3 regions of the Streptosporangium sp. NPDC023615 genome follow, and region 1 is predicted to be linked to each of the others. Evidence: predicted binding sites of a transcription regulator. Region 1 holds the regulator's gene; each other region holds the start of a gene.
The links. The regulator LexA, encoded in region 1, represses DNA repair genes until DNA is damaged. The targets are predictions, from matches to a motif close to TCGAACANNTGTTCGA.
Positions count from the first base shown of each region.

Region 2: the regulator LexA is predicted to act here: its motif matches at 6,149-6,164, upstream of AB0G16_RS31675 (SAV_6107 family HEPN domain-containing protein).
Region 3: the regulator LexA is predicted to act here: its motif matches at 5,701-5,716, upstream of AB0G16_RS01830 (DUF6504 family protein).

Region 1 is NZ_JBFABE010000054.1:22,308-32,587, reverse strand. Features, by position in the region: gene AB0G16_RS28880 (hypothetical protein) at 80-223, shown strand; gene leuS (leucine--tRNA ligase) at 1,817-4,285, shown strand; gene lexA (transcriptional repressor LexA) at 4,774-5,484, opposite strand; gene AB0G16_RS28865 (hypothetical protein) at 6,422-6,586, shown strand; gene nrdR (transcriptional regulator NrdR) at 7,016-7,477, shown strand; gene AB0G16_RS28855 (vitamin B12-dependent ribonucleotide reductase) at 7,563-10,280, shown strand, end outside.
Region 2 is NZ_JBFABE010000067.1:6,236-16,515, reverse strand. Features, by position in the region: gene AB0G16_RS31715 (FAD-dependent oxidoreductase) at 1-263, shown strand, start outside; gene AB0G16_RS31710 (Rv2175c family DNA-binding protein) at 314-688, shown strand; gene thiE (thiamine phosphate synthase) at 666-1,307, shown strand; gene AB0G16_RS31700 (polyprenyl synthetase family protein) at 1,340-2,407, opposite strand; gene metF (methylenetetrahydrofolate reductase [NAD(P)H]) at 2,805-3,737, shown strand; gene AB0G16_RS31690 (GNAT family N-acetyltransferase) at 3,825-4,373, opposite strand; gene AB0G16_RS31685 (YbaK/EbsC family protein) at 4,447-4,923, opposite strand; gene AB0G16_RS31680 (L,D-transpeptidase family protein) at 5,043-5,933, shown strand; gene AB0G16_RS31675 (SAV_6107 family HEPN domain-containing protein) at 6,413-6,859, shown strand; gene AB0G16_RS31670 (PP2C family protein-serine/threonine phosphatase) at 7,222-8,310, opposite strand; gene AB0G16_RS31665 (transcriptional regulator) at 8,565-9,059, opposite strand; gene AB0G16_RS31660 (universal stress protein) at 9,330-10,280, opposite strand, start outside.
Region 3 is NZ_JBFABE010000002.1:80,334-90,613, reverse strand. Features, by position in the region: gene AB0G16_RS01855 (ABC transporter ATP-binding protein) at 1-264, shown strand, start outside; gene AB0G16_RS01850 (ABC transporter permease subunit) at 233-1,036, shown strand; gene AB0G16_RS01845 (helix-turn-helix domain-containing protein) at 1,036-2,229, shown strand; gene AB0G16_RS01840 (quinone oxidoreductase) at 2,354-3,313, opposite strand; gene AB0G16_RS01835 (serine/threonine-protein kinase) at 3,459-5,387, opposite strand; gene AB0G16_RS01830 (DUF6504 family protein) at 5,776-6,054, shown strand; gene AB0G16_RS01825 (DUF4328 domain-containing protein) at 6,187-7,128, opposite strand; gene AB0G16_RS01820 (response regulator transcription factor) at 7,323-7,973, opposite strand; gene AB0G16_RS01815 (LLM class F420-dependent oxidoreductase) at 8,071-9,090, opposite strand; gene AB0G16_RS01810 (sulfatase) at 9,201-10,280, shown strand, end outside.

The sequences.
Region 1 (10,280 bases):
CGCCGGTGTCCGGCGTCTGCGTCCAGCCGGCGTCCGGCGCCTGCGCCCTGCCGGTGTCCGGCGTCTGCGTCCAGCCGCCGTGCTGCGGACCACCGGAGTGGGGACCACCGTGCTGCGAGGCGTCGTGCTGCGGGCCACTCGATCGGGGACCGCCGTGCTGGGGACCGCCGTGCTGGGGAGCGCCGTGCTGCGGGGCGCCGTGCCGGGAGCCGGGATCGCGTGACGGGTCGTCGTACCGCGGGCCGGAGGCGTGCGCCCAGCCCGGACCGTCGGGTGCGGTGGCCTGTGCCCACGCGTTGTCACCCGGGAGGGCGTGGCCCGCGGGGGTGGAACCGGGGAGGTTCTGGCCCCGCGGGTCGGTCGGGGCGGGAGCGTAGGCGGGGGAGCCGCCCTGCGTGGAGACGGCGGGCGGCCAGGCGTTGTTCGGCGAGGAGAGGTGACGGTCCTCGCCGTCGGGTCGCGGTCCCTGTCCCGGGCCGCCCGGCCCGAACGGGTCCGATGCCCGGGGGGTCGACCCGTGAGGGGGCGGTCCGTGAGGGGGCGACGGCCGCGGATCCGACGCCGGGGGGGTTCCGAGCGGGCCTGATCCGAGCGGGTCCGATCCGAGCGGGTCCGACGGCCAGGAGCCCGGCCCCTGCGACGGGCCGTCCTCGCGGGGGGTGGGGTGCGGCCGGCCGTCGCCGGGTGAGGTGCCGGGAGAGGTCGGGTAGAACTCGCCGCTGCCGGAAGAGGCCGGGTACGCGTCACCGCCTCCGGAGGAGGCCGGATACGACACGCCGCCCTGCGGGCCGGCGGCGTGCCCCCGGCCGTCCCACGGGGCCGCCGCATCCCCTGGCCGGCCGCCGGAAGGACCGGAGGTCTGTCCCCAGCCCCCCGAGGAGTCCGCCGCCTGCGGCAGGCGGTCGCTCTGCGGGCTGAAGGCGTCCGCCCAGCTCTCGCCCGGCGAGCCGGGGGCCTGCCGTGCGGCGTCCTGCGCGGCGGGCCGTGCCGGACCGCCGTCCTGCCGGGCCTGCTCCCATCCGTCGTACCTCGGGCCGTGCGCCTGACCGGCGCCCTGCGGGGCCGGGGGGCGTCCGCCGTCTCCGCCCGGCGCGTCGCCGGGGGAGGTCTGCCAGGAGCCGTCACCATCTCGCGGGTCGTCCTGCGGGCGAGGCAGCCGAGGCCCGGTGCCGAGGGACTCCTGCGCCCACGGGGGCGCCGGCTCGGCTGTCTCCGGCCATGCCGGAGGCAGGTGGGACTGGCTGGACTGCTCCGAGGCCATGCTTTCCTTACCTCCCGCGCGGGTGCCCGAATTAGGCGTATTGGGCATGGTCTCACGTGAGACGGGGGGGCTCGCAGGGAAACCGGAGAACGCCCCCCTGAACTGGAGCCCGGTGGGATCGGTCGGAGGATCCTGCATGGGCAGGCCGACCTCCAACGGGTCCGGGCCCCCCGGCTCTACTGAATATGCCACGGTTGAAAGAGTAAACGGGGGAGACATAGGAGGTCACAACAGGCGCACGGCCATCAGGTCCCGTCCGGCCCGCGACAGGGCGGAAACCCCTGTCCCGCCGGTCGGCACGGACCGCCGCCCGCTCCCCGACGCCATCGGACCGGTTTTCATCGGGCCACGAATATGCCTTGCGGGCTGCGATAGTCTTGGTCTATGCGTGCCGCGACCCTGCTTATCGGGCCGCATCGGCTTTCCCGTCCCTGAGCGCCCTGCCGATGCGGCTGCCCTCCGCGTGAGCGGAGGGTTTTTGTATTGGGCCGGACGGGTCGGGCCATCCACGCGGACACACCCCAAGGGAAGATTGACGTGAACGAACGAGCCGACATGCACAGCGACGATCAGCACTACGACCCGCAGGCCCTGCAGGTCAAGTGGCAGCGACGGTGGGAGGAGCTGGACCCCTTCCGGTCCTCCGACGACCCCGCCGACCCGCGTGAACGGCGCTACATGCTCGACATGTTCTCCTACCCCTCCGGCGACCTGCACATGGGACACGCCGAGGCGTTCGCCATCGGCGACGTCGTCTCCCGCTACTGGGTCCAGCGTGGTTACAACGTGCTGCATCCCGTCGGCTGGGACTCCTTCGGCCTGCCCGCCGAGAACGCCGCGATCAAGAACAACGCGCACCCGACGGAGTGGACCTACGCCAACATCGAGACGCAGGCCGGCTCCTACCGGCGCTACGCGATCTCCTTCGACTGGTCGAGCCGCCTGCACACCAGCGACGAGACGTACTACAGGTGGACGCAGTGGCTGTTCATCCGCTTCTTCGAGCGCGGCCTGGCCTACCGCAAGGGCGGCCTGGTCAACTGGTGTCCCAAGGACCAGACCGTGCTGGCCAACGAGCAGGTCAAGGACGGCAGGTGCGAGCGTTGCGGGGCCGAGGTCGTCCGCCGCGAGCTGACCCAGTGGTACTTCAAGATCACTGACTACGCCGACCGGCTGCTGGACGACATGGCCCAGCTGGAGGGCAACTGGCCCGAGCGCGTGCTGGCCATGCAGCGCAACTGGATCGGCCGCTCCGAGGGCGCCGACGTCGACTTCGTGATCGAGGGCCGGGACGAGCCGGTCACCGTCTACACGACCCGCCCCGACACCCTGTACGGGGCGACCTTCTTCGTGGTCGCCCCGGACGCGGCGCTGGCCGAGGAGATCGTCACCGACGAGCGGCGCGAGGCCTTCGAGGCGTACCGGGCCGCCGTGTCGAAGCTGTCGGACATCGACCGGCTGTCCACCGACAAGGAGAAGACCGGCGTCTTCCTGGGCCGGTACGCGATCAACCCGGTCAGCGGCGAGCGCATGCCGGTCTGGGCGGCCGACTACGTGCTGTCCGACTACGGCCACGGCGCCATCATGGCCGTGCCCGCGCACGACCAGCGTGACCTGGACTTCGCCCGCGCCTTCGACCTGCCGGTACGGGTGGTCGTGCACACCGGCCTGGCCGACCCGGGCGAGACCGGCCTGGCCACCGCCGGTGACGGCGCCATGGTCAACTCCGGCCCGCTGGACGGCCTGGCCAAGGCCGACGCGATCCGGAAGATCATCGAGGTGCTGGGCGAGCGCGGCACCGGCCGGTCGACGGTCAACTTCCGGCTGCGTGACTGGCTGCTGTCCCGTCAGCGCTTCTGGGGCTGTCCGATCCCGATCATCCACTGCGGTGACTGCGGTGAGGTCCCCGTCCCCGACGACCAGCTGCCGGTCACCCTGCCCGACCTGCGCGGCGAGGCCCTGGCGCCCAAGGGCGTCTCCCCGCTGGCCTCGGCGGAGGACTGGGTCAACGTCTCCTGCCCCAAGTGCGGGGGCGCGGCCAAGCGCGACACCGACACGATGGACACCTTCGTCGACTCCTCGTGGTACTTCCTGCGCTACGTCAACCCGTCCTACGAGGACGGCCCGTTCGACGTCGAGGGCGTGCGCAGGTGGGGCCCGGTCGACCAGTACGTCGGCGGCGTGGAGCACGCCGTGCTGCACCTGCTGTACTCCAGGTTCTTCACCAAGGTCCTGCACGACATGGGCATGGTCGACTTCGTCGAGCCGTTCACCCGCCTGCTGAACCAGGGGCAGGTCATCAACGAGGGCAAGGCGATGTCCAAGTCACTGGGCAACGGCGTCGACCTGGGCCGGCAGATCGACGCCTATGGTGTCGACGCGGTCCGGCTGACCGTCCTGTTCGCCGGTCCGCCCGAGGAGGACATCGACTGGGCCGACGTCTCCGCGGCGGCGTCGCAGAAGTTCCTGGCCCGCGCGTTCCGCGTCATGGCCGAGGCGGGTGCGGCGTCCGCCCCCGGCACCGACGTCACGGCCGGGGACGTGAACCTGCGCAGGACGGTCCACCGCACCGTCGACGAGGTCACCAGGCTGGTCGAGTCCCACCGCTTCAACGTCGCGGTGGCGCGCATGATGGAACTGACCAGCGCGGCCCGCAGGGCCATCGACTCCGGGCCCGGCGCCGCCGACCCGGCCGTCAGGGAGGCGGCCGAGGCCCTGGCGGTCATGCTCTCGCTGGTCGCGCCGTACGCGGCCGAGGAGGGCTGGGAGCGGCTGGGGCACACCGGCTCGGTCGCGCTGGCGGGCTGGCCGGTGGCCGACCCGGCGCTGCTGGTCCAGGACTCCGTCACCTGTGTCGTCCAGGTCGCGGGCAAGGTGCGCGACAGACTGGAGGTCTCCCCGGGGATCTCCGAGACCGACCTGGAGGAGCTGGCCCTGAACTCGGAGAAGATCAGGGCGTTCCTGTCGGGCACGCCGCGCAAGGTCATCGTCCGCGCGCCCAAGCTGGTCAACATCGTCCCCTGAGGCGGGACGTCCCCGAAGCGGGACGGCGCGCCCACGTCGGGTGTGCGCGCCGGTCACGGCCGAGACCGCGCCCCCGGCGGGGCGTGTCTCGGCCTCGACGCGACGTGTCCCGGCCTCAGGGCCACGTGTCCCGGCTCAGGGCCGCGTGTCTCCGTCCCCGGGGGGCGCCCTGTCCCGGGGGGTGCGCGCCGCCGGACCCGATGGGACCGGCCGAGAGGCCGGACAACGCCGATGGGCGGCATCCCCGGGGATGCCGCCCATCGGCGCGTGGTCTTCTCCACGGCGTGTCGTACTCCGTCGGCGCGTCCGCGTCCGCGTTCGCCCTCGTGTCCGTGCCGGCGTTCGTGCTCGGGTCCGCGTCCATGCCTGCGTCCATGCCTGCGTCCATGTTCACGCCCGGGGACGCGCTCGTGCCGACGCCGGACGATCGCTCGCCCGGCGTGTCGCGCGTGGACACGGGAGGAGCTTGGACACGGGAGGAGCGTGGTTCAGAGCTTGCGCAGAACCGCCACAACCTTGCCCAGCACGGTGGCCTCGTCACCGGGGATCGGGTCGTAGTTGGGGTTGTGCGGGACCAGCCAGACATGGCCGTCCCTGCGCTTGAAGGTCTTGACGGTGGCCTCTCCGTCGATCATCGCCGCGACCACGTCACCGTTGTCGGCCACGGGCTGCTGACGCACGACCACCCAGTCGCCGTTGGCGATGGCCGCCTCGATCATCGAGTCACCGGTCACCTGGAGCAGGAAGAGCGTGCCCTCGCCGACGAGCTGCTTGGGCAGGGCGAAGACGTCCTCGATGCTCTCCTCGGCGAGGATCGGGCCACCGGCGGCGATGCGGCCGACGAGCGGAACGTACGCGGCGGTCGGGCGGCTGACCGGCGTCTCGTCCTGGTCGGAGTCGGGGTCCACCCAGAGCACGGGCTCACCGGGAAGGCGAACCTCCAGGGCACGGGGACGGTGCGGGTCACGACGCAGATAGCCCTTGCGCTGCAAAGCCGTCAACTGGTGCGACACGCTGGAGGTGCTGGTGAGCTGCACGGCCTCACCGATCTCCCGCATGGACGGCGGGTAGCCGCGCTGCTGCACGGAGTCACGGATCACCTCGAGGATCTTCCGCTGCCTGGGGGTGAGGCCAAGGGAGTCACGCCTTCGCACCGCCAGGTCGCTGACGGCCGAACCGTTCTCGTCGTGCTGGCTCATACGAACTCCTCGCCTCCCGATCTGTGTCGAACACGTCGCTCACAGCGACCATATCTCGACCCAAGATCATACTCAAACAATTGTTCGAATGTCCTCGATATCGGCCACGCCGTGGTGTACAACATCGTACGGGAGTTCGATCGACATCGTGTTCGATTCGCCGATCTTTCTTCGACACGTGTTCGGCCAGGTCGAGGGGATGGGGGTCACCATGAAACCGACCACGACGACACCGCGATCCACGTCCGCGCCACAACCCCGGACGGCTCGGCGGTCCCCGGGTGCCCCGGGTGCCCCGGGTGCCCCGCGCCTGCGGCTCGTGCCGCCGCCGAGGCCGGAGCCGGATCCCGGCCGGGAGGCGGGGCCGGTCCCGGGGATCGGCCCGGCCCCGAAGATCGGGCCGGGCCGGGACGCCGGGCCGGCGCGAAGGGCGCGGCCCGGCCGGGAGGCGGGGCCGGTGCGCGAGCCGGGCCGCGGCGGAGCTCGCCGGGAAGCCGGCCGGGCCGACGGGTCCCGGTCGGCGGAGGCCCCCCGGCCCGGTTCCTCCCGTTCGGACGTCTCCCGTTCGGACGTCTCCCGTTCGGGCGTTCCCCGGCAGGGTGCTCCCCGGCAGGGTGCTCCCCGGCAGGGCGCTCCCCGGCAGGGTGCCCGGCGGCCGGGAGCCTCCCGGTCGGGCGTCCCCGGGGCGACGGCTCGGGGGGCCGCCCCGGTCCGGTCCGGAGCGCCCCGGCCCGTCCCGTCCCGGTCGGGCACCCCGGCGTCCGTCCCGCCCCGGCCCGCCTCTTCCCGGCCCGCCTCTTCGCGGTCCGGCGGATCTCGGTCCGGTGGGCCCCGCCCCGGCGCGTCCGGAAGCGGCGCTCTCCGGCGGGGCGCCCCCCGCTCCGGGGCGGTCCGGCGGCCGCTCCGGCTCACCCGGCGGGGCAGGATCGTGGCGGCGGTGGCGCTGGTGTTGTTCGCCCTGGGGATGCTCTGGATCGGCGGTCGCATCGACGTGGCCTCGGCGGGCGAGCGGGCCGCCGAGCGCGCCGGAGGGCAGGTTCACTCCCGGATCACGGCGTACGCCGGTGACACGCCGTGGCGGCCCGTGCGGCCGCCCAGGTAGACGGGCCCCCGACGGGCCCCGGCGGGCCCTTCGGCTCGGCTTCCGGTCCGGCGCCGGGCTCGATCTTCTCCGGAGCCCGCTGCCGCGGGGGAGCGCCGCCGGGCGCGCGGTCTCACCGCGCGCCCGGGACGCGGGTGAGGCGAGTGACGCGCGAGGCGGGGGCGCTTCCGGCCGACCGGCGACACGCCGGGGAATAACGGCTGATCAGCGACTTCGCGCCGCAAGGTCCTTTCAACTTGCGTTCATGGTCGCGCACTTCTACGGTTGGAACCACAACATCTAGTGGCTGCACCTCAACACTTCACCATAGATTGTGTTTCCATTACCGCCTCTCGACTGATCGGGAGGTGTGCGCGAGCGTATTCCCGCGCGTGTCATGGGGCGGGTGAGGTGAGTGAGCCGCTTCGGCAGGTCAGGAAGGCGGCACACGTGCACTGTCCGTTCTGTCGTCATCCTGACACCCGGGTCATCGACAGCCGTTCCACCGAGGACGGCGGCGCGATCCGCCGCAGGCGCACCTGCCCGGAGTGCGGGCGCAGGTTCACCACGCAGGAGACCGTACTGCTCATGGTGAGCAAGCGCAGCGGCGTGACCGAACCGTTCTTCAGGGACAAGGTGATCGCCGGGGTCCGGCGGGCGTGCCAGGGGCGGTCCGTCGGCGAGGACGCCCTGGCGCAGCTGGGCCAGCGCGTCGAGGAGAGCATCCGGGCCACCGGGTGCGCCGAGATCGCGGCCCACGAGGTCGGGCTGGCCATCCTGGGCCCGCTCCGCGAACTGGACGAGGTGGCGTACCTGCGATTCGCCTCCGTCTACCGCGGATTCGAGACCCTGGCCGACTTCGAGGCCGAGATCGAGCAGCTCCGGGCGGAGCGCTCCGCCGAACAGAAGTGAGACAGACCCCGGCGCCGGGGGTTGGGACGGCGCGTTGGTGTGGTCCGATTCGCGGGCTCTGCGGAGCCCCAGGAGGGGGAAAGTCATGACGGAGACCGTCAGCGGCACAGTGGCACGCGGGGGTAAGCGTCCGCGCAAGGGCCTGAAGATGAAGCGGATCTTCACCACCCCGGGCGTGCATCCCTACGACGAGCTGACCTGGGAGCGCCGCGACGTCGTCATGACCAACTGGCGCGACGGCTCGGTCAACTTCGAGCAGCGCGACGTCGAGTTCCCCCGTTCCTGGTCGGTCAACGCCGCCAACATCGTGACCACCAAGTACTTCCGCGGCGCGGTCGGCACCCCGCAGCGCGAGTGGAGCCTCAAGCAGCTCGTCGACCGGGTGGTCGGCGTCTACACCAGGACGGCGGTCGAGCACGGCTACTTCGCCACCGACGAGGACGCCGAGATCTTCGACCACGAGCTCAAGCACGCCCTGGTCAACCAGGTCTTCAGCTTCAACTCGCCGGTCTGGTTCAACGTCGGCACCGCCTCGCCCCAGCAGGTGAGCGCCTGCTTCATCCTGGCCGTCGACGACCAGATGGAGTCCATCCTCGACTGGTACAAGGAAGAGGGTGTGATCTTCAAGGGCGGTTCGGGCTCCGGCGTGAACCTCTCCCGGATCCGCTCCTCCAAGGAACTGCTCTCCAGCGGCGGCACCGCCAGCGGCCCGGTCTCCTTCATGCGCGGCGCGGACGCCTCCGCGGGCACCATCAAGTCCGGGGGCGCGACCCGCCGGGCCGCCAAGATGGTCGTCCTCGACGTCGACCACCCCGACATCGAGGAGTTCGTCGAGACCAAGGCCCGCGAGGAGGACAAGGTCCGCGCCCTGCGCGACGCCGGGTTCGACATGGACCTGGGCGGCAAGGACATCGTCTCCGTCCAGTACCAGAACGCCAACAACTCCGTGCGCGTCTCCGACGAGTTCATGCGCGCGGTGGAGAAGGGCGAGGAGTTCGGCCTGCGCGCCCGCCTCACCGGCGAGGTCATCGAGACCGTCGACGCCCGGGACCTGTTCCGCAAGATGGCCAAGGCCGCCTGGGAGTGCGCCGACCCCGGCGTCCAGTACGACGACACGATCAACGACTGGCACACCAGCCCCGAGACGGGCCGCATCACCGCCAGCAACCCCTGCTCGGAGTACCTGCACCTGGACAACTCCTCGTGCAACCTGGCCAGCATCAACCTGCTGAAGTTCCTGAAGGACGACGACACCTTCGACATCGAGAACTTCGTGAAGGTCACCGAGCTGATCATCACCGCGATGGACGTCTCCATCACCTTCGCCGACTTCCCCACCGAGAAGATCGACCAGACCACCCGGGCCTACCGCCAGCTCGGCATCGGCTACGCCAACCTCGGCGCGCTGCTCATGGCCACCGGCCACGCCTACGACTCCGACGGCGGCCGCGCCGTGGCCGGGGCCATCACCTCGCTGATGACCGGCGCCTCCTACCGCCGCAGCGCCGAGCTGGCCGCGGCCGTGGGCCCGTACGACGGCTACGCCCGCAACGCCGAGGCGCACAAGCGGGTCATGCGCAAGCACAACGAGGCCAACGACGCGCTGCGCACCTTCGAGGAGATGGACGGTTCCATCCACCGCGAGGCCTCCCGGCAGTGGGCCGAGTGCCTCAGGCTCGGTGAGCGCAACGGTTACCGCAACGCGCAGGCCTCGCTGCTCGCCCCCACCGGCACCATCGGCCTGATGATGGACTGCGACACCACCGGCATCGAGCCCGACCTGGCCCTGGTCAAGTTCAAGAAGCTCGTCGGCGGCGGCTCCATGCAGATCGTCAACCAGACGATCCCGCGCGCCCTCCGGCAGCTCGGCTACCAGGAGGAGCAGGTCGAGGCGATCGTCGAGTACATCGCCGAGCACGGCCACGTGGTCGACGCCCCAGGCCTGCGCCGCGAGCACTACGAGGTGTTCGACTGCGCCATGGGCGAGCGCGCGATCGCCCCCATGGGCCACGTCCGGATGATGGCCGCGGCCCAGCCGTTCCTGTCCGGCGCCATCTCCAAGACCGTCAACCTGCCCGAGACCGCGACGATCGAGGACATCGAGCAGGTCTACATGCAGGGCTGGAAGCTCGGCCTCAAGGCCCTGGCGGTCTACCGCGACAACTGCAAGGTCGGCCAGCCGCTGTCGGCCTCGGGCCGCAAGACCGAGGACAGGAAGGCCGAGGAGAAGGCGGCCGTCGCGGCCGAGCCGGAGATCAAGGTCGTGGAGATCAGCCGGCCGACCCGCCGCCGGATGCCGAACCAGCGCCCCAGCACCACCACCCGCTTCACCGTGGGCGGGGCCAAGGGGTACATGACCGCCTCCTCCTACCCCGACGACGGCCTCGGCGAGGTCTTCCTGAAGATGTCCAAGCAGGGCTCGACCCTCGCCGGCGTCATGGACGCCTTCTCGGTGGCGATCTCCATCGGCCTGCAGTACGGGGTGCCGCTGGAGACGTACGTGGGCAAGTTCGTCAACATGCGCTTCGACCCGGCCGGCATGACCGACGACCCGGACGTGCGCATCGCGGCCTCGGTGATGGACTACATCTTCCGCCGCCTGGCCCTGGACCACCTGCCCTACGACGACCGCGCCGCGCTCGGCATCTTCTCCGCCTCCGAGCGCGCCGCCCAGCAGCGCGGTGAGGACCCGGCGCCGATCCAGACCGAGGCGGTCATCGCCGAGCTCGCCACGTCGGCCCCGATCGAGGAGCCGCAGGTCCGTCCCGAGACCGAGGCGGTGCCCGTGGAGACCCCGCGCCGG
Region 2 (10,280 bases), on a different contig from region 1:
CCGAGCAGTTCGGCCACATGGTCCAGTACGCCGGCCACCACGACGGGGCCCGGCCGATCCGGCGCGGCGACCCGTCCGTCCCGGGGAAACCCCGCTGGGGGATGTGCTGGGTGGACGGCGAGGACCGGCTCGTCGCGGTCCTGGCGGTGAACCGCCCCCGCGATCTCGTCCAGGGGCGCCGCCTCATCGAGGGCGGCCAGCGCCTGGACGTCGAGCGCCTCGCCGACCCTGCGATAGCGTTGCGCGACTGTACGGCGGCGTAACCTCGCCGCGGGGTGTTTGGCGAAGGGCTCGATGTGGTAGTGGTGGATTCGTGACGCTTTCTGTTGCGCAGATCGACCGGGAGACCGACCAGCTGGTGGGCGAGTGGCTCACCCTGACCGAGGTCGCCAGAAGGCTCAACCTGAGCGCCGGTCGCGCCAAGCAACTTCTCAAGGACCGCAAGCTCATCGGGGTGCGCAGGGGAGGCGGCGAGCCGCAGGTCCCGGCCGCGTTCCTCGCCGGCACGGAGGTCGTCAAGGGCCTCTCGGGCACCCTCACCGTGCTCCTCGACGCCGGATACGACGACGTGGAGTCGCTCCGCTGGCTCTTCACACCCGACGACACCCTGCCCGGGTCGCCGGTCGACGCGATCGTGGCGGGCCGCCACACCGAAGTGAAGAGACGTGCCCAGGCCCTCGGTTTCTGACGCCCGGCTGTACCTGTGCACCGACGGGCGGCGTGACCGGGGGGACCTCGCGGACTTCCTCGACGCCGCCCTCGCGGGCGGGGTCGACATCGTGCAACTGCGCGAGAAGGGCCTGGAGGCGCGCGAGGAGCTCGACCTCCTGGCCGTCTTCCGCGAGGCCTGCGACCGCCACGGGACGCTCCTGGCCGTGAACGACAGGGCCGACATCGCCTACGCGTGCCGCCCCGACGTGCTCCACCTCGGCCAGGGCGACCTGCCGGTGCCGGTCGCCCGCGAGCTGCTCGGCGACGACATCCTCATCGGGCGTTCCACTCACGCCCCCGAGGAGGCCGCCGCCGCGGCCGTCGAGCCCGGGGTCGACTACTTCTGCTGCGGCCCGATCTGGCCGACGCCCACCAAGCCCGGCAGGCACGCCCCGGGGCCCGGCCTGCTCACCGGCGCCGCGGCCCTGGAGACCGACCGGCCCTGGTTCGGCATCGGCGGCATCGACCTGGACAACCTCGACGAGGTCATGTCGTACGGGGTGCGCCGCGTCGTGGTCGTGCGGGCCGTCACCGAGGCCGACGACCCCAAGGCGGCGGCCGAGGAGTTCAAGCGGAGGCTGGCCGCCCCCGCCTGAACGCCTTCCGGCCGAGGCCGGCCGGGCCGGGCTCAGGTGCGCCTGGAGGTGGCGGCCACCGCCAGGTCGGCCAGGGCCGTGCGGGCCTCCGGGCGGATCGGGGCGCCCTCCAGCGAGCCGAGCGCGTTCTCCAGGTAGCCCTTGATCAGGTCCTCGCAGGCCACCAGGGCGCCGGTCTCCTCGATGATCGCGCGGAGCGCGTCGATCCCGGCCGCGTCCAGGTCCGGGTCGCCGAGCGTGGCGCGCACCACCTTGGCCTGGGACCCGGAGGCGGCGGCGAGCGTGCGGGCCACCAGCATCGTCCGCTTGCCCTCGCGAAGATCGTCACCGGCCGGCTTGCCGGTCTCGTCGGGGTCGCCGAAGACGCCGAGGATGTCGTCGCGCAACTGGAAGGCGATCCCCACCGACTGCCCGTACTCCTCGCAGAGCCGGTCGATCCAGGGCTGCCTGCCCTGCGCCGCCAGCACCAGGCCGAGCCGGAGCGGCTGCTCCACCGAGTACTTGCCGCTCTTGAACAGGGCGACCCGGAGGGCGCTCTCGAAGGTGCCCTCGCCGTGCGCCTGCTCCAGCAGGTCGAAGTACTGGCCGCACATCAGCTCGGTGCGCATGTCGTCGTGGACCTTCTGGGCGGCGGCCAGCGAGGCGGCCGGCAGGCCGCTGTTCCGCCACATCTCCCCGGACCAGACGAGCATCAGATTGCCCAGCAGGATGGCGGCGCCCTCCCCGAACTGCTCCGCCGAGCCGTGCCAGCCGGCCTCGCGGTGCAGCCTCTCGAACCTGCGGTGAGCCGAGGGCATGCCCCGGCGCCGATCGCTGGCGTCCATCACGTCGTCGTGCACAAGGGCGCTGGCCTGCAGCAGCTCCAGCGAGGCGGCGGCGGTGAAGAGCGCCGGGTCGTCACCCCCGCCCGCGCCGCGCCAGCCCCAGTAGCAGAACGCGGGCCGCAGCCGCTTGCCGCCGGCCAGGAAGTCCTCGGCGGCCGAGACCAGGGGGACCAGTTCCGGAGCGCCGATCTGGGGGCGCTGTTGATCCACGAACCGCCGGAGAGAACGATCCACTTCGGAGCGGATGGTGTCCAGCGCGGCTACGGAAGCGGTCATCGAATACCTCCAGTGTGGAGACCCTTGGCTTCAGCTCTGGGGGGAAGACGCGGTGCGGTGCCACCCGCCGTGACGACGTGCCGGGCGGTGGCGACACCACGACCACCGTACGCATGATCGACAAGATTCTCCCCACCGGGTCGGCGGGGAGCCGTAACGACTGAAGAACCGCTGTACGACATAACATTTCGGGATTTCTGCAACCGAGTCATATGGAGACCGATCTGTGATGCGTGGAATCCGCCGACTCGGACCGCAAGAAGAGGTTGGATGTCCAGATTAACCGCCCATCAGTGCATTCAGATCTATAAATGCCTCTGTTTAATGATCATCTTCTCAAGTGAGACGTGAGCCTTCTGATCGGGCACCGAGGGGTCCGGGCAAGTATCCTTGCCCCATGGCTCTGGGTCGCCCGTCCTTCCTGCCCGATCGCGTCGCCACCGTCCGCGAGCTCCTCGCCGCCGGTGCCCGTTCGTTCTCCTTCGAGTTCTCCCCCCCGAAGACCGACGAGGGGGAGCGCCAGCTCTGGCGTGCCGTCCGCGAGCTGGAGTCGCTGCACCCCACCTTCGTCTCCGTCACCTACGGCGCCGGCGGCAGCACCCGCGACCGCACGGTCGACATCGTGGAGCGGATCGCGCACGAGACCACGCTCACCCCGGTGGCCCACTTCACCGCGGTCAACCACTCCATCCGTGAGCTTCGTCACCTGATCGGCCGGTTCGCCGGGGCGGGGGTGCGCAACATCCTCGCCGTGCGGGGCGACCCGCCCGGCGACGTCACGGGCGAGTGGGTGCGCCACCCCGAGGGCGTCCTGTACGCCGAGGAGCTGGTCCGCCTCATCCGCCAGTCCGGCGACTTCTGCGTGGGCGTGGCGGCCTTCCCGTACAAGCACCCCCGGTCGTCGTCGATCGAGTCCGACACCGAGCACTTCGTGCGCAAGTGCCGCGCGGGCGCCGACTACGCGATCACCCAGATGTTCTTCCGCGCGGAGGACTACCTGCGGTTGCGCGACCGGGTGGCGGCGGCCGGCTGCGACACGCCGATCATCCCCGGCATCATGCCCGTCACCCAGATCAGCACCATCGCCAGGTCCGAGCAGCTCTCCGGGGCGCCGTTCCCTCCCGAGGTGGCCGAGCGGTTCGCGGCCGTCGCCGACGACCCGGCCGCGGTGCGCGCCCTGGGCATCGAGCACGCCGCCGAGCTCTGCCAGACCCTGCTCGACGAGGGCGCGCCCGGCATCCACTTCATCACCTTCAACCGCTCCAGCGCCACCCGTGAGGTCTTCCAGGCCCTCGACCACACGCCGCACCCCGCCTCCGTGCGGGTCTGAGCGGCCCGCCACGGGTCCTCCGTACGGCAAGGGGACGGCAGGGGGCGGCAGGGACGGGGCGACCGCGCCCCGTCCCGGCGGGGCGTCTCAGCCGCTCAGCGGGAGGGCGGTGCCGAGGATCGCGTAGCGCTCGTGCCCGCCGGGGAAGACGAACCGGGTGAGCAGGTCCACGAAACCGACGCTGCGGTACAGGTGCCGGGCGGCCGTGTGCCCGTCGCGGGTGGAGAGCACGGCGGTGCGCTCCAGACGGCCCGCGCATATGCCGGCCACCAGCGCCCGGCCGATGCCCTTGCCCTGGTGGTCGGGGTGGACATGGATCTCGGCGAGCTCCAGCGCGTCCCCCAGCCAGTGCCGGGCGTCGTCCTCGCCGTACCGCTCGACCAGGGCCCGGCGGACCACGTCGTGCCACCACTGGCCGGGGACCCCGTGGAAGCCGTACGCCACGCCCACCGGGACGCCGGCCTCGTCCTCGGCGAACAGGCAGGTGAAGGCGGGGTGGGCGGCGTGGTTCCGCATGATCGCCCTGCGGCCCGAGAGCTGGTCGGTGGGCGGGTCCATCGCACGGGTGTAGACGTCGAGGACCGCGTCCAGCCGGAGCGTGAACTCGTCGGGGCCGATCCGTCGCAGTCCGATCACGCGTCGCACATTAGCAGGGCGGCACCCGCACCCGGCCGGCGCGCCGGCCGGGTGCGGCCGGGCGCCGGATCCCTCACTCGACCTCGACGGGAACGCCGCCGGTGATGCGGACCAGTTCGTCGAAGGAGGTCGGGAAGACGGTGTGCGGGTGGCCCGCGGCGGCCCAGACGACCTCGTGCCCGCCCAGCCAGACGTCGACCAGCGTCCTGATCGGGGCGGGATGGCCGACCGGGGCGACCCCGCCGATGGCCTGACCGGTGGCCGCCCGGACGAAGGCGGCGTCGGCGCGCCGCACCCGCGCCGCGCCGATCCTCTCCGCGACCAGGCCGGTGTCCACCCGGTGGGCGCCGCTGGTGAGCACGAGGAGCGGGTCGCCGTCGGCCTCGAAGACGAGGCTGTTGGCGATGGCCCCGACCTCGCAGCCGAGCTGCGCGGCCGCGGTGGCGGCGGTCGGGGTGGCCTCGGCGAAGACGACGATCTCACCGGGGACGCCGTGCTCGCGCAGCGCCGCGGCGACCTTCTCGACGTTCGGATGCAACTTTTCTGGCACGCGGACACTCTAAACAGATCGGCGGCCGTTTGCCGCTTCATGACCGTTCGCTTGCACGTGGTGGACGTGCGCTATGGTCCCTTGACCCGATCGATAGCGACATGAGGAGTTGGTGAAAAATGGGGGTTGGACGGCGGCTGGGAACGGCCGCACTGACGACGGCGAGTGCCGTGCTCTTCTCCTCGATCTCGGTGCCCTCGGCGTCCTGGGCTACCGCCGCCGCGGCCCCGGCCGTGGCTTCGAGCTCGTCGGCGACGGTCCTGACGGCCGGTGGGACGGCGCTCCCGGACGCGGCGTTCCCGGGCAGGGGGGCCTGGGGTAGGGGTTCCTCGGGTACGGCGGCGGCCTCCGGAAGGTCCGCTCTCGTCGCGCCCGGCAAGACGCTCAAGCTCGGCGCCAAGGGCGCCGCGGTGAAGGTGCTGCAGAGCAGGCTGGCCGCGCTCGGTTACGCGCCGGGCAGGATCGACGGCCGCTACGGCGGAGCGACGCTGGCGGCGGTCTGGGCCTTCCAGAAGGTGAACGGCATCCGGCCGACCAGCACGGTGGCGCGCAGGACCTGGAGCGCCCTGGAGGCGCCGAGGGCACCCAGGGTGCTGGTCCGCAACGGCAAACCCACCCGGGTGGAGGTCGACCTCGCCAAGCAGGTGATGGTCCTCTACGTCGGCGGGGTGGTGAAACTGATCAGCCACACCTCCTCGGGCAGCGGGATCGCCTACTGCGAGACGGCCACCTGGCAGGGCAGGACCCAGCGGTTCTGCGGGAACGCCCGCACGCCCACCGGCGACTACAAGACCACCTGGCGCCGTGACGGCTGGCATGTGTCCTATCTGGGACAGCTCTACAACCCGATCTTCTTCAACGGCGGCATCGCCTTCCACGGCGCGCTGTCGGTGCCGCTGGCGCCCGCCTCCCACGGTTGCGTCCGGCTGCCGATGCACGTGGCGGAGGTCCTTCCCGGCCTGCTCGGCACGGGGGTGCCGGTACACGTACGGGGCAGGTTCGTCCGCTAGCGAGCGATGACGAGGGACACGGCCGGTTCCGGTCGTTCCCGGCCGGTCGGCCGGTCACCCGGTCGGCCGGTGGCCGGTGGCCGGTGGCCGGTGGGTTCTCGGCCCGCCGGTCCTGACGCGCAGGTCCGGTGGTCCCGTCGAAGGCCCCGGGAGGTTCTCCTCCCGGGGCCTTCGCGTGTGCGAGGGCCCGCGCGCGTGTGAACGGATACCGAAGATCGAACTTTTGTTCGCCGTATCACTTGACAGTGCGAGTGGTCGAATTTATGTTCGATGGTAATGACGCGGGGCTCGCGGCCCGCGTCCAGGGCGGTCGAGCGGGCCGGCGTCGTCGGCGGAGACGATCGGGTTCGCTCGGGACGGGCGGGGAGAGGGGAAGCTCCTCGTCCGGCCGTCCGGCGAATTTGTCGGTGGGGTCTGCGAGTGTGGTATCCACCGGCGAAAACGCCGGGAGCCGCTTGCGACCTAGGAGGCTGAAGCGCATGACCCCTCGGCTCAGCGATTCCGGCGGGCCCCGGTTGTCCCCCACGGTGCGGGCGCACCTCACAGACGCGCGCGACTGCCTCGAAGAGGCCGCCGCCGCTCGGACGTCCGCCACACGTTACGTCGCGGCGCACCTCGCGGCGCTGAGGGCGGCGGCCGCCGTCCTGGCCGCGCGCCCCCGTCCCATGCAGGGCCGCAGGCGCCGGCTCCGCAGCGCCTGGGAGCTGCTGCCCGAGGCCGAGCCTCGACTGGCCGACTGGGCGCCCTACTTCGAGATGAGCGCCGCCAAGCGCGCCTCGGCCGAGGCGGGGATGACCCGCGTCGTGTCGTCGAGGGACGCCGAGGAGCTCATCTCCGAGGCCGAGCGTTTCGTCACCGAGGTGGAGGATCTGCTCGGCGTGCCGGCACAACCCATGCTCCCCGGTCGCGTCCCCCTGGCCGGGTAGCTCCTTTCGGAACCGTCTCCCGGCCGGTGGCGCCGTCGCCTCCGGCCGCCCCCCATCTCACCGTGGCGCTCTCGCCCCCGGCCACCCTCTCCCGGTCTCGCCGGTGACCCTGTCGCCCCGGGTCCCCGCCTCGCCGGGTGGCTCGCGCCCCTCTCAGGGGCCGCCCCCCCGGACCCGCCCCCCGTCCCGGCCCTCGCCCTTCCGGCGTCCCGTCCCGGCCGGTCCCGGCCGCCTCTCGTCCCGGCCGATCCCGCTCCGGCGACCGGTCGATCCCAGGTACCCGCCCGGTTCCCGGCACCCGCTCGGTCACCGGCACCCACTGGGTTCCCGGCACCCACCAGGTCCCCGGCGGCCGCCCGGTCTCAGGCGGCCGAGGAGGTGCGATGGGCTGCGCGGTGACGGAGCAGCAGCATGGCCGCGTCGTCGCCCAGGGGCCTGCCCACATGGCGCAGCAGGTCGGCGCGAAGGTCGTCCAGCGACCCCTGGGGGTCGGCGCCGTCCAGCAGATGCGCCCGCTCTGCCAGCGGGTAGAACTCCCCCTCCTCGTCACGGGCCTCGATGACCCCGTCGGTGTAGAAGAGGACCTGGTCGCCCGGCTGGAAGGGGACGCGGTAGGGCTGCGGCCGGCTGGTCTGGAGCGAGCTCATGCCCAGCGGGAGCGCCTCGTCCGGTGGGTCGGCGAACCAGATGCCGCCGTCGCCGCCGAGCACCATGGGCGGCGGATGGCCGCAGTTGACGACCGTGATGGCGGGTCCGCCGCCGATCTCGGCCAGCACGGCGGTCACGAACTGCTCACCGGAGAGCTCTCTGGTCAGGGCGTTCTCCAGGCGGGTCACCACACCCTGGAGCGTTCCCTCGTCATGGGCCGCCTCCCGGAAGGCGCCGAGGACCACGGCCGCGGTCTCCACCGCCTCCAGGCCCTTGCCCTGGACGTCCCCCACGATGATCCGGACCCCGTGCGGGGTGCTGACGACCTCGTACAGGTCGCCGCCGATCCTGGCCTCGGCGGTGGCGGAGGTGTAGGAGACGGCCACGCCGATGCCGGGGCCCGCCCGGCGCGGCACCGGCCGCAGCAGCACCCGCTGGGCGGCCTCGGCCACCGAGCGCACGTCGGCGAGCTGGTTCTCGTGGCGCAGCCGTCCGGCGCTGGCCAGCACGCTGGCCACGGTGACGCCGAGGATGGCGACCATGGTGATGTTGGTGCGGGGCATCCAGAGGATGTCGTTGTAGAGGCCGAGAAAGACGCACAGGGCCAGGGCGACGACCCCGACGACGGTGGTGCGCGTCAGCCCGCACGCCACGCTGGCGAAGGCCGGCCCGAGGGCGAGCAACGGCAGGAGACCCGAGGTGGGGCCCGAGCCGAAGTCGATGAGGGCCACCACGGCCATCACGATGAACGGCAGGAGCTTGAGGGTGTCCTGCGTCCGGGTGGTGCCGATGGAGGTCAGCAACCGAAGGAAGGCCTTCGTCCTGGTGGACCCCAGTGAGGTCGCCAGGGCGCGAAGGCGGCTTTCGGGGCGCGATCGAGAGCGATCGGGCCGATCGTCTCCCGGAGCCATCTCCACCACATCTCGCTGAGGGCATGTCTGCCTTTTCCTACCACAGTGACCAGCGCGCGGGTGGGAGGAAAGGCCTCTTCAGCTAAGAGCGGCATTGTCGGCGGGTGGGCACGCCGGGGCAGGCGCACCCACGACCGGTCGGATCGTCAGAAGGATTCGACGGCCCGGCGAGCCTCGGGGTCCAGGACGCCCCAGCCGATGAGCTCCTCGGTGAGCTCGCTGGGGGACTTGTCGTATATCACGGCGAGGGAGCGCAGGTCCTCCTGGCGGATGGACAGCACCTTGCCGTTGTAGTCACCACGCTGGCTCTGGATGGTCGCCGCGTAGCGGGCGAGCGCGCCGGCCTTCTCCTTGGGGAGCTGGGCGAGGCGCTCAAGGTCGATGACAAGCTTCGGTGTCGGGCCGAGGGGGCTGGGAGCGGCCCCGCCGGGCAGCAACTCCGAGACCGGCACCCCGTAGAAATCAGCAAGCTCGGCAAGCTTCTGCACCGTTACGGCACGGTCGCCACGCTCGTAGGACCCGACGACCACCGCCTTCCAGCGCCCACGGGACTTCTCCTCGACCCCGTGCAGGGACAGGCCCTGCTGGGTGCGGATGGCACGAAGTCTTCCACCCAGTGACTTGGCGTACTCAGACGGCATGGTGTGGCCCCCCGGCTCTCTATGCACTGCTCTCAACTTGATTGTGCTACCTCGCAACTTATGCCCCAATCACCGGGTTGTGCCCGGGGCAGGCGCCCGTGGTGACCGGTGCGTCAGGGTTCATCCGATAACGCTCCGAGGTATGGTTACGGACAGTGACGGTAAAGCGGTGGGCGCCTAAGGTCAAGCTGATTGGAAAAAAGATGCCGAATCCGGTCCGGTGGGATCCGCCTCAAACGCCGTGATCGTCCCATGAGGGTGGGCGGAACATCAGGTTTTTCCGGGGTTTCGGGCCGTATCCCGTGCCGTCCGCGGAATTCGGGTCAACATGATCACCGGGCTCGGCGAGGCGCGTATGATCTTCAGTGAGGTGTCGCCGAGGAATACCCGGCGCAACGGTCCCGTCCGGCTGGAGGCACAGATCAGCAGCGCGTCCTCGTGCCAGCCGGAACTCGCCAGCGCCGTCTCCACGTTCCCGCCCTCCAGCACCTCCACCTCCACCTCCACCGTCATGCCGGCCTCGGTCCCGGTCCCACCGGTCCCGGCGTCGATCCGCCCGTGGGCCAGGGCCGCGGCCTCCAGGTCGGCCGCGGCCCGCTCGCGCACCCGCAGGAGCATCTCCCGGTCGGCGCTGCTCCGCCGCCCGCCGCCCGTCACGAGGGTGATCAGGCGCAGCGGCACGCCCATCCCGGCCGCGACCGTGGCGGCCTGGTGGACGGTCTCGGCGCAGGCGGGGCCGCGCCGGTAGGCCACCGCCAGCCGGACCAGCCTCTCCGGGGCCGTGACGGCGTACCCCTGGGGGGCGAGCGCCACCGGCACCGGCGAGCCGTGCAGGAGCTGGTCGGCGGTGCTGCCCAGGCGGATGCGCCCGCGCGCGCCGCGCGGCGCCGGGCCGACGGCCACCACGTCGGCCCCGATCCGGCCGGCGAGCGCGGCCAGGCCGCGCCCGCTGCCACGGTCGCCCTGCGAGAGGAAGTCGATCTCCACGTCCCGTACGCCCGAGAGCTGCTCGCGCGCCGCCGAGAGCGTCTGGGCCGCCTGACGGGCGACGTGGGCCCGCCACTCGGCGTCGACCTTGCCCGGCCCCGGCGTGGTCCAGGCGGGCACGTGCACGTGGGCGACGGTCAGCCCGGCGCCGGCCTGCCTGGCCAGCAGCAGGGCCAGCGCCAGCCCGTCCCGTCCGCCCGAGCCGGGGACGAACCCGGCGAGCACGTGTTCGAT
Region 3 (10,280 bases), on a different contig from region 1:
GTGCGGCGGGTGGAGTTCCACTTCGACGCTCCGGTGCCGCGCGAGGCGTTCGAGGACCTGCCCGGCGTACGGGACCTGCGGGTGGAGGGCGCCGGGGTGCGCTGCACGATCGACGGGCGTCCGGACGCGCTGGTGAAGGCGGCGGCGAGGTTCACGGTCGTGCACATGGTCAGCGCCGAGCCCGACCTCGAGGAGATCTTCCTGACCTACTACAGCGGAGAGGAGGCGCGTCATGCCCGCGCTGGTGTCGAAGGGCCTGCGTGACAACCGCAGGGCGCTGATCGGCTGGACCGTCGGGATCGGCGCGTTCTTCGCGCTGTACCTGTCGTTCTACCCGAACATCGCGAACAACCCCGACCTGTACGGGGACGTCGCGCTCACCAAGTTCCCCGGGGCGATGCGCGACCTGATGGGCGGCCTGGAAGGCGGTTTCACCAGCGGTTCGGGCTACCTGCAGGCGCTGGTCTACCAGCTCTTCGGACCGCTGCTGTTCATCATGTGCGCCACGGTGCTCGGCAACCGGGCGATCGCCCGGCCCGAGGAGGCGGGCACCCTGGAGCTCACCCTCACCCTGCCGATCACCCGGCGGCGGCTGCTCCTGGAGCGCTTCGCGGCGCTGGCGCTGTCCCTGCTCGGCGTGGCGGCGGTCACCCTCGTGATCGTGCTGGCCCTGTCGGCGGCCGTCGGCCTGGGGGTCCCGGCCGGCAGGATCCTGGCCGGTCACACCGGGGTCCTCCTGCTCGCCCTCTTCTTCGGCACTCTCTGCCTGACGGTCGGCGCGGCGACGAGGCGTCCGGGGGTCGCCCTGGCGGTGGTCGGCGTGGTCGCCGTGGCCGGGTACGTGGTCGAGACCATGGGCAAGGACGTGGACGCGCTCTCCTGGCTGCGCTGGCTCTCGCCGTTCCACTACTACCTCGACGGCCGGCCGCTCCAGCTCGGACTCCCCGTCTGGGAGTATCTCGTGCTGGCGGCGGCGACCGCGGTGCTGGTGCTGATCGCGATACCGGCCTTCGACAGGCGTGACGTGGGAGTCTGATGGACGAGCTGCTCGGCGGCCATCTCCGGGCGTTGAGGGAGGCGGCCGCCACCGGCAGGCCCCCCGGCCGGGCCGAGCTCGACGACTGCCGCGCCGCCGGGACGCTGGCCGCCGAGCGGGGCCTGAGCGTGCGCGCCCTGGTCGAGGCCGCGCTGGCCGGGGCCGAGTCCGTGACGTCCGTGACCCCCGTCCCTTTCCCGGCCCTGCGGCGGACGGTCTCCGCTCTGATGGAGGGCTACGAGAACGCCCAGCGGACGGCGCTGCGCCGGGAGGAGGGCGCGCGCCGGGAGTTCGTCGACGACCTGCTCCAGGGACGCGCCGACCGGCTCGCCGAGCGGGCCGAGCACTTCGGCCTCCGCCTGGCCGAGACCTACGTGGTGGCCGTGGCCCGCCCGGCCGCCCGGGACGGCCTCGCGGGCGGGCTCGGGGGCGGCCCGGGGAAGGCGGGCGGTCCTGGAGGGGCGGGCGGTCCTGGAGGGGCGGTGGGCCCGGGAGCGGCGCGCGGCTCCGGGGGCGCCGCGCCTCCCGCGCCTCCCGGACCCTCCGAATCTTCCGGACATCCCGGGCTTCCCGGTGTTCCCGAGGGGACGGCCCGGCGGATCGAGGAGGCGCTGATCGCCAGGTTCGGCTCGCACAACGTCCTGGTCGCGGTCCGGGAGGGGATGCTCGTCTGTGTCGTGCCGGGGAGCCTCACCGTGGCGACCGGCGAGTTCACCCACCACGTGCGCCAGGCGTTCGCGCCCGGCTGGAGGGTCGGGCTCGGCCGACCGCACCGGGGCCCGGGCGGGGTGGTCACCTCCTACCGGGAGGCGGCCGGCGCCATCGGGCTCGGCGACCGGCTAGGGTTGCGCGCCCCCGTGCTCAAGGCCGCCGACCTGCTGGTCTTCCCGGTGCTGCTGCGCGACAGGGCGGCTATCGAGGACCTGGTGACGACGGTGCTCAGCCCGCTGCTGGAGGCACGCGGCGGTCCCGGGCCGCTGCTCGACACCCTGGAGGCCGTCTTCGCCTCCCAGGGCAACCAGACCGCCGCCGCCCGCAGGCTCGGCGTCAGCACCCGGGCGGTCACCTACCGGCTGGAGCGGATCCGCCGCCTCACGGGTTTCTCGCCGGACGACTCCACCCAGCGGTTCACCCTGGAGACGGCGGTCCTGGGCGCCCGCCTCCTGGACTGGCCCGCCCACCCGCTGGGCTGACCGCGACCGGACGCGGGCCGCCCCGGTGATCCTCACGGACCGGGGGAACCCCGACCGGCCGCCGATCCGGGGGCCCGATGAATCGATGGACTCCGGCGGTCCGGACGCGGCCCGGCCCGGGGGATCAGGGGATCAGCAGTACCTTCCCGGTCGTACGGCGGGCCTCCAGGTCCTCGTGGGCGCGGGCGGCCTCCTGGAGCGGGTAGCGCTCGGAGACGTGGACCCGAAGCTCCCCCGAGGCCACCCACCCGTAGAGGTCCGAGGCCCGCCAGGTGAGCTCGTCACGGGTGGCGACGTGGTGGACCAGCGTGGGGCGGGTCAGGAAGAGGGAACCGTTCCTGGCCAGGACCTGCGGGTCGACGGGCGGGACCGGTCCGCTGGCCTGGCCGTACAGCGCCATCATTCCGCGGGGGCGCAGCGAGGCGATGCTCTGGTCGAAGGTGGCCGCGCCCACGCCGTCGTAGACGACGTGCACGCCGGAACCGGTCAGCTCGCGGACCGCCTCGGCGAAGCTCCCGTAGCGCAACACCTCGTCGGCGCCCGCCTGGCGGGCCAGCGTCTCCTTCTCCTCGGTGGAGACCGTGCCGATCACCCGGGCGCCGCGCAGCTTGGCGATCTGGGTGAGCAGCAGCCCCATGCCACCGGCGGCGGCGTGCACCAGCACGTCGTCACCGGCCTTCACCTCGTACGTGGAGTGGGTCAGGTAGTGCGCGGTCAGCCCCTGCAGGGTGACGGCCGCCGCGATCTCGGGCGTCACCCCGTCGGGCAGGGCGAGCAGCCTGGAGGCGGGCACCGCGATCCTGGAGGCGTAGCTGCGCGGCACGCCCGCCCAGGCCACGGCGTCGCCGACGGCGAAGTCGCGGACGTCGTCACCGACCGCGGCGACGGTGCCCGCCCCCTCCTCGCCGGGGACGAAGGGCAGCGCGAGCGGGTAGCGTCCCATCCGGTGGTAGACGTCGATGAAGTTCACCCCCGCCGCGGCGACGTCGACCAGCACGTCGCCCGGGTCCGTCTCGGGGTCGGGGTGGTCGGTGCAGGTGAGGACCTCGGGTCCGCCGGTGGTCGAGACGACTATGGCGCGCATCGTGCTGAACTCCTTCGGTAGGTCGGGCTCGTCCATCCTCCCCGGCGCCGTACGGATCACTCGCCGCCCCCCTTCCCCGGGCCGGGAGCGTCCGGCGGCGGGAGGCGAGACCGTCCGGGGTCCGGTGGCCGTCCGATGACGCGGGTCAGGGTTGCCCGGTGGCGGAGGGGCCGCGCAGGGTGAAGTTGTCGACGGCGACCTTGAGCACGGCGCTGCTGTTCTCGCCCACCCGGGCGATCACGCCGATCAGCCCGTTGGGCAGCGGGCTGTTGGTGTCCAGGTAGGTCTGGACCTGCTCGTCGCCGACCCACATGGTGAGCTGCACGCCCCCGTCCACCCCGGTGCACTCGGCCGAGAGCCGGGAGGCCCTGTCCTTGACCAGCTCGACCCTGACCGGTTTGGTGAGCTCGCCCCCGGCGGTCTTGACGACCTTGCGGATCCGGGCGTTCCCCGCGGTGTCCAGCAGGAACTCGTACCGGGTGGCCTTGTTGTCGTCCGCGCCCCGGCAGAACAGCCCGTACTCGCCCAGGCCCGTGCTGCCGGAGCGGACCGCGACGTCGGCGGTGATCAGGATCCGGCCCGGTGTGACCGGTGTGGGGGTGGCCGTGGGGTCGGGCGTGGCGGGCGGCGCCGGGACGAAGGGGATCGGGGCCTCCTCGCGCTTGAAGGCCGACTGACCGTTTACGTCGATGGCGTAGTACCCGTGGGGGGAGTACCCGTAGGTACCGATGAGCGGATCGTAGGCGCCGCCGCTCCAGCCGGTGCCGCTCTGGGTGAAGTCGTCCTGGTAGAGCAGGGCGAGGCCCTCGGGCGGGCCTCCGGGGGCGAGCGCGAGGCGCAGGCCGAGCCCGCCCCCGGCCACCACCAGGGCCGCCACGACCGCCCCGACGACCAGTTTCCGCCGTCCGGTGGACGGCCCGCGCGGGGCGGCTCCGGGACCGTCCGGGCCGCCGCCCAGCAGGGTGTGGCCGGGCCCCTCGTGGGAGGCGCCGGGTCCCCGGTAGGAGGCGTCGGGCGCGGTCGGCCGGCCGCCGGAGGCGGTCTGACCGGACCAGGCGAACGCCGGTGCCGCCTGTCCCGGCCCGTGGAAGGCACCGGTCGGAACGGGACCGGCCGGGCCGGTCGGGCCGGTCGGCGTCCGGCCGGCCGGGACGGGGCCACCGGGCGGCGGGCCCGCCGGGCCGACCGCGCCCCAGGGACCGCCCTCCCGTGCCGGGGCCGGGCCCTGCCAGGAGGTCCGTACCGAACGGGCGGCCTGCTCGGGCTCGGCGTCGCGCCCGACCAGGTGGTCGAGGAGTTGCTGGGACGTGGGCCGGCGCCGCGGGTCCTTGGCCAGGGCGTGACCGACGATCCCGCGCAGCGTGGGTTCCATGCCCTCCAGGGAGGGTTCGGTGTTGAGCACCTGGTAGAGCACCGCGGGCAGCGCCTCGCCGCCGAACGGCGCCCGCCCGCTCGCGGCGAAGGCCATCAGGCAGCCCCACGAGAACACGTCGCAGGCGGCCGAGACGGGCTCGCCGCGCAGCACCTCGGGCGCCATGTAGCGGGGGGTGCCGAGGATCTCGCCGGTCCCGGTCATCCCGCTGAGCGTGTCCAGCGCCCGCGCGATACCGAAGTCGATCACGCGCGGGCCGACGGACGAGAGCAGCACGTTGGACGGCTTGAGGTCGCGGTGCACCACCCCGGCGCCGTGGATGGCCGTCAGCGCGGTCGCCACCCCGACGGCCAGCGCGTCCAGGCTGGAACCGCGCAGCGGCCCGCCGGAGTCGACGGCCTCCTCCAGGTTGGGGCCGGTGACGTACTCGGTGACCACGTAGAGCTGGTCGCCGTCGAGTGCCGCCTCGATGACCGCCGCCGTGCAGAACCGGCGGACGCGCTGCGCGGCGTCGGCCTCGCGGCGGAAGCGCATCCTGAACCGCTCGTGCTGGCTGTACTCGGGGTTGATGACCTTGATGGCGACCTGCTGCCCGTCGGGGGCCACGCCGAGGTAGACCGTGCCCATCCCGCCCCGGCCCAGCCTGCTGAGCACGCGGTACCGGCCGATCTGCAGGGGTTCGTCGGGACTGAGGTTGTTCACCCTTGTACCTAACCGCATACGCCATCACATGAGGGGATCAGCCTACCGACCCCTCGCCGCCCATCAGGAGACCGCAACAGCGGCAGGTCCACTTTTTCCAGACCGTCCATCGGCGTCACATTCTGGGATGGTGTACGTCCTCGTCCGCCGGGTCGCTCGCGAGCGACGGTGTCCGGCATCCGGGCGGGCGGGCGGGCCGGACGGGCCGGGCTGCCGGCCGGTGCGACGATCGCCACCGGGCGGGCGGCGTCCGTGACCCCGGTGGGGGCCGGCGTGATCGTCCGGTGGCCGAACGGCTTGCGTCCGAGAGCGTGAGAACGTATGTTCGATACCCCAGGCCCGCCTTCCCCCGGGTGCTCGCTCGAAAGCCGCGGGGAGAAGAACCGTTGTGAGCAGACTCTACGGCGACCCTGTCGAGGTGTGGACCCGCGAGGGGCGGCCCGTCCAGTTCGTCTGGCGTGACCGTCTCTACACCGTCCATCGGGTCCTCGACCACTGGGTGGTCGCGCGCGAGTGGTGGAAGACCTCCGACAGCGACCCGGGAGAGCGCCGGTTCTGGCGGGCCGAGGCCGCCACGGGCGGACGGGCCGGTACCTACGAGCTCAGATTCGACACCGCCGGCGCGGACTGGCTGCTGGTGCGGGCATGGGACGACAGCCGGCACTGATCGCCCACCGCCCGGCCGGTCCCGCCGCCCGCTCGTCGCCGGCCGGTGGTCCGGTTGTCGGTCGACCGGGTGGTTCGACGACCGATGACCCGACGGCCCGACGGCCTGTGTCTCTCACCGTCCGGCGGGGGGTCACTGTCCGGCGGGGTGGACCTCCGGGGCGCGTTCCCGCTGGGCCTGCTCCAGGGGCCGCTCCGGATCACGTTCCACGACATGTTCCGGAACTTGCTCCGGGGTCCGCTCCGGGGACCGTTCCGAGACGGTGCCGGAGCCGGTCGTCTCCCAGGCCGTCGTCTCCCGGGTCGCCGCCCCCCGGGCCCCCGCCTCCTGGGCGCCGGCCGGGGGGACGGATGCGGAGGCGACGGGGGAGTCCTGGGGAAGCGGGTCCGGGCCGAGGTGCGCGACCGCCCCCGCCGAGGGCGGCTGAAGGTGCCCTCCCGTCGTCTCCTGGCGCCGGTGCCTGGCGCCCGCGGCCTGGACGGCGCCGATCTGCCGGACGGTCGCCCCGCACAGCAGCGCGGCGACCGCGACCGCGACCAGTTCGAGCATCCCGAAACCGGTGAGGCTCGCCCCGTCGCGGGAGGCGCCCGGCCAGAGCCGTACCAGCACCAGCGCCAGGGCGACCAGCCAGCTCAGCCACCACGCGGTGAGCAGCGCCACCCAGCGTTCCCGGCGGTCCGGCGGCGGGCGCGAGGCCCACCACAGGCGGTCCACCAGCAGCGCGGGCGCGAACAGGTTGATCACCGGCACGAACCAGCTCGCCACGACCGGTACCACCGCGGGCCGGTCGGCGTACCGGCGGGCGCGGACCAACCAGTTCAGGTACGCGGCCGCGCAGGCGATCGCGGTCGCGGCGAAGAGGATGATGAGAATGGCGAAGACGGTGACCGCGCCGAAGACCGCTTCCGCGCCCGGGGCCTGGGGGTCGCCACCGAGCCGGGAGATCTCCATGACCAGGCGCCGGCCACGGGCCTGCTCGAAGACCGCCAGGGCGGCGGACGCGAGCACCAGCGCGGTGAGCGCGAGGTAGACGGCCGACGTCGCCCTTTTCTGTGAAGATGGGATAGAGCGCATGTATATCTCCCCCCGCCATGCGCCGAGGACCTGCCTCTTTCCTATCCCGTAGGCACTTCCGCTAATCGGACCCGTCCGGCCCATCCGTCCCGCGTGACCCTTTCGATCCCGTTCCCCGGGCCGTGGCCCGGGTCGTGATCCCTCGGCCCCGTCCCGACCCCGGCGTCCCTCCGGCTCGGTCCGCTCGGCCCGGCTCAGTTCACGGTGCCGGACTCCCAGGCCCACGCGGCGATCTCGACCCGGTTCCTGGCGCCCAGCTTCACCTGGATACTCCCCAGATGTGTCTTGACGGTGGAGAGCGAGACGAAGAGCTCGGCGGCGACCTCCTGGTTGGTCCGTCCCCTGGCCACCAGCCTGACCACGTCCAGCTCGCGCTCGGTGAGCGGCTCGTTGGGGGGCATGCCCGCTCCGCTCCGCGGGTGGGCCAGGTGCGCGAGCAGCCGTACGGTGACCGACGGCGAGACCAGCGCGTCTCCGGCCGCCGCGGCCCGGATCGCCTCGATGAGCAGCGTCGGCCCGCTGTCCTTGAGCAGGAAACCGGTCGCGCCGGCCCGCAGCGCCCCGTAGACGTACTCGTCCAGGTCGAAGGTGGTGACGATGACCACCTTCATCGGGTCCGGCACCCCCGGGCCCGCCAGGATGCGGGTGGCCTCCAGGCCGTCCAGCTTGGGCATGCGGATGTCCAGCAGGCACACGTCGGGCCGCAGTCTCCGCGCCAGCTCGACGGCCTCGGCCCCGTTGGCGGCCGTCGCCAGGACCTCCATGTCCTCCTGGGCGTCCAGGATCATCTGGAACCCGGTTCGCACGAGTTCCTGGTCGTCAGCGATGAGCACCCGAATCGTCACCTCATGGATTCTGCCAGCCCGGCACGCGGCCGGGATCGGGCATCCGGCCGATCCGTGCGGGGGCCACCCCGGGACCGGGCCGGGGAACGCCCGCGGGTCAGCCGAGGACCAGGTCCCGGACCGCCCGCAGGGAGGCCTCGTCGCGGGGACCCATGATCAGGAGTTTGCTCACCGGGCTCTCGCGCCACGGCTCCAGGCGTTCGCGGATCCGGCCCGGCGGGCCGACCAGCGAGATGCCGTCGGCGAGCTCGTCCGGGATCGCGCGGAACGCCTCGTCCCTCCTCCCGGCCAGGTAGAGCGCCTGGATCTCCTCGGCGGCCTCGGCGTAGCCCATCCTGCCGATGATGTCGGCGTGGAAGTTGCGGCTCTTGGCGCCCATGCCGCCGATGTAGAGGGTCAGCATCATCTTGACGCCGTCCAGGGCCGCCCGGACGTCGTCGGTGATCGAGACCAGCACCATGGCGGCGATGTCGAAACCGGGCCCGGCCCCGGCGAGCGAGGGCCCGTACATCTGCCCGATCTTCTCGGGGAACACGAACAGCGGCAGCCAGCCGTCGGCGATCTCGGCGGCGAGCGCGACGTTCTTCGGGCCCTCCGCGCCGAGGTAGAGGGGGATCTCGCTCCGCAGCGGATGGGTGATCAGCTTCAGCGGCTTGCCCAGGCCGGCGCCGCCGGGGTAGGGGAGCGGGTAGTGCTCGCCCTCGCTCGTCACCGGCTCGTCGCGGCGCCAGACCTTGCGCATGATCTCGACGTACTCGCGGGTACGGGCGAGCGGTCCGGGGAATGGCATTCCGTACCAGCCCTCGACCACCTGGGGGCCCGACGCGCCGATGCCGAGCATCAGCCGTCCGCCGGTGAGATGGTCGAGGGTCATGGCGGTCATCGCCGTCGCCACCGGCGTCCTGGCGGAGATCTGCACCACGGACGTGCCCAGTTTGATGCGGGACGTCCGGGCGCCGTACCAGGCCAAGGGGGTGAAGGCATCGCTACCGTAGGCTTCTGCCGTCCAGACGGACTCGTATCCCAGCCGCTCGGCGGCCTGGACGAGTTCGGTGGCGTCGTCGGCGTTCCGCTGCCAGTAGCCGAGGCTCAGGCCGAGCTTCAGGTCGGTGCTCACGGGGGCCTCCTCGTGACGTGCGCCGGGCGCGCCCCGCAATTAGAACACGTTCTATATTGGCCGGTCGAGTGTGAGGTGTCGAAATTCGTTCTCCTGGGAAGCGTGCATCTGTGCTCAACGCCGCTCGCAAACTCCTCTCCCTGATCTCCCTCCTCGCGCTCGCCGCCGTGGGAACGGTCCCGGCCGTGGCGCACGCGACGGGGCGGCCCAACATCGTGCTGATCCTGGTCGACGACCTGGAGGCGGGAGATCTACAGAAATTTCCCAACATCGCCACCCTGCTCGGCCGGGGCGGCACCAGGTTCGACCGGTTCTTCGTGAGCAACTCCTGGTGCTGCCCGTCACGGGCGTCGATCATGCGTTCCCAGTACGTCCACAGCCACGGCGTGCTCACCAACACCGCCCCCGAGGGAGGTTTCACCAAATATCATCTTTCGGGGTTGGAACGCTCCACGGTCGGGACGTGGATGAAGTCCGCCGGGTACCGGACCGGCCTGATGGGCAAGTACCTCAACCACTACCCCGGCGGCGCGACCGGCGCCGCCTACGTGCCCCCCGGCTGGGACGAGTGGGACGTTCCCGTGCGCAGGCTGTACGAGGAGTACGGCTACACGCTCAACGAGAACGGCACGCCGCGCGCCTACGGGTTCGCCCCGCAGGACTACCTGACCGACGTGCTCAGCGCCAAGGCCGCCTCGTTCGTCTCCCGGCCGGACGACGACCCGTTCTTCCTCTACCTCGCACCGGTCGCCCCGCACAACCCGGCCAACCACGCCCCCCGGCACGCCGCCGCCTTCGCGACCGCGTTCGCCCCCCGCACGCCCTCCTTCAACCAGTTCGACGTCACCGCCGAGCCCCTCTGGCTCAGGTCGCTCCCGCAGTTCGGGGCCGGGACGGTCCGGCGGATCGACCGGCAGTACCGCAACCGGCTGCGGGCCATGCTCGGCGTGGACGACATGGTCGGCACGCTGGTGGAGTCCCTGAGGGTCTCCGGGAAACTCGACGACACGTATATCTTCTTCGCCTCCGACAACGGGTTCCACCTGGGCCAGCACCGGATCGCCCTGGGCAAGACCACCCCGTTCGACGAGTCCATCCGCGTCCCGCTGCTGGTCCGCGGGCCGGGCGTGCGGGCCGGCGGTGTGGTCGGCGACCTGGCGGCCAACGTGGACCTGGCACCGACCTTCGCC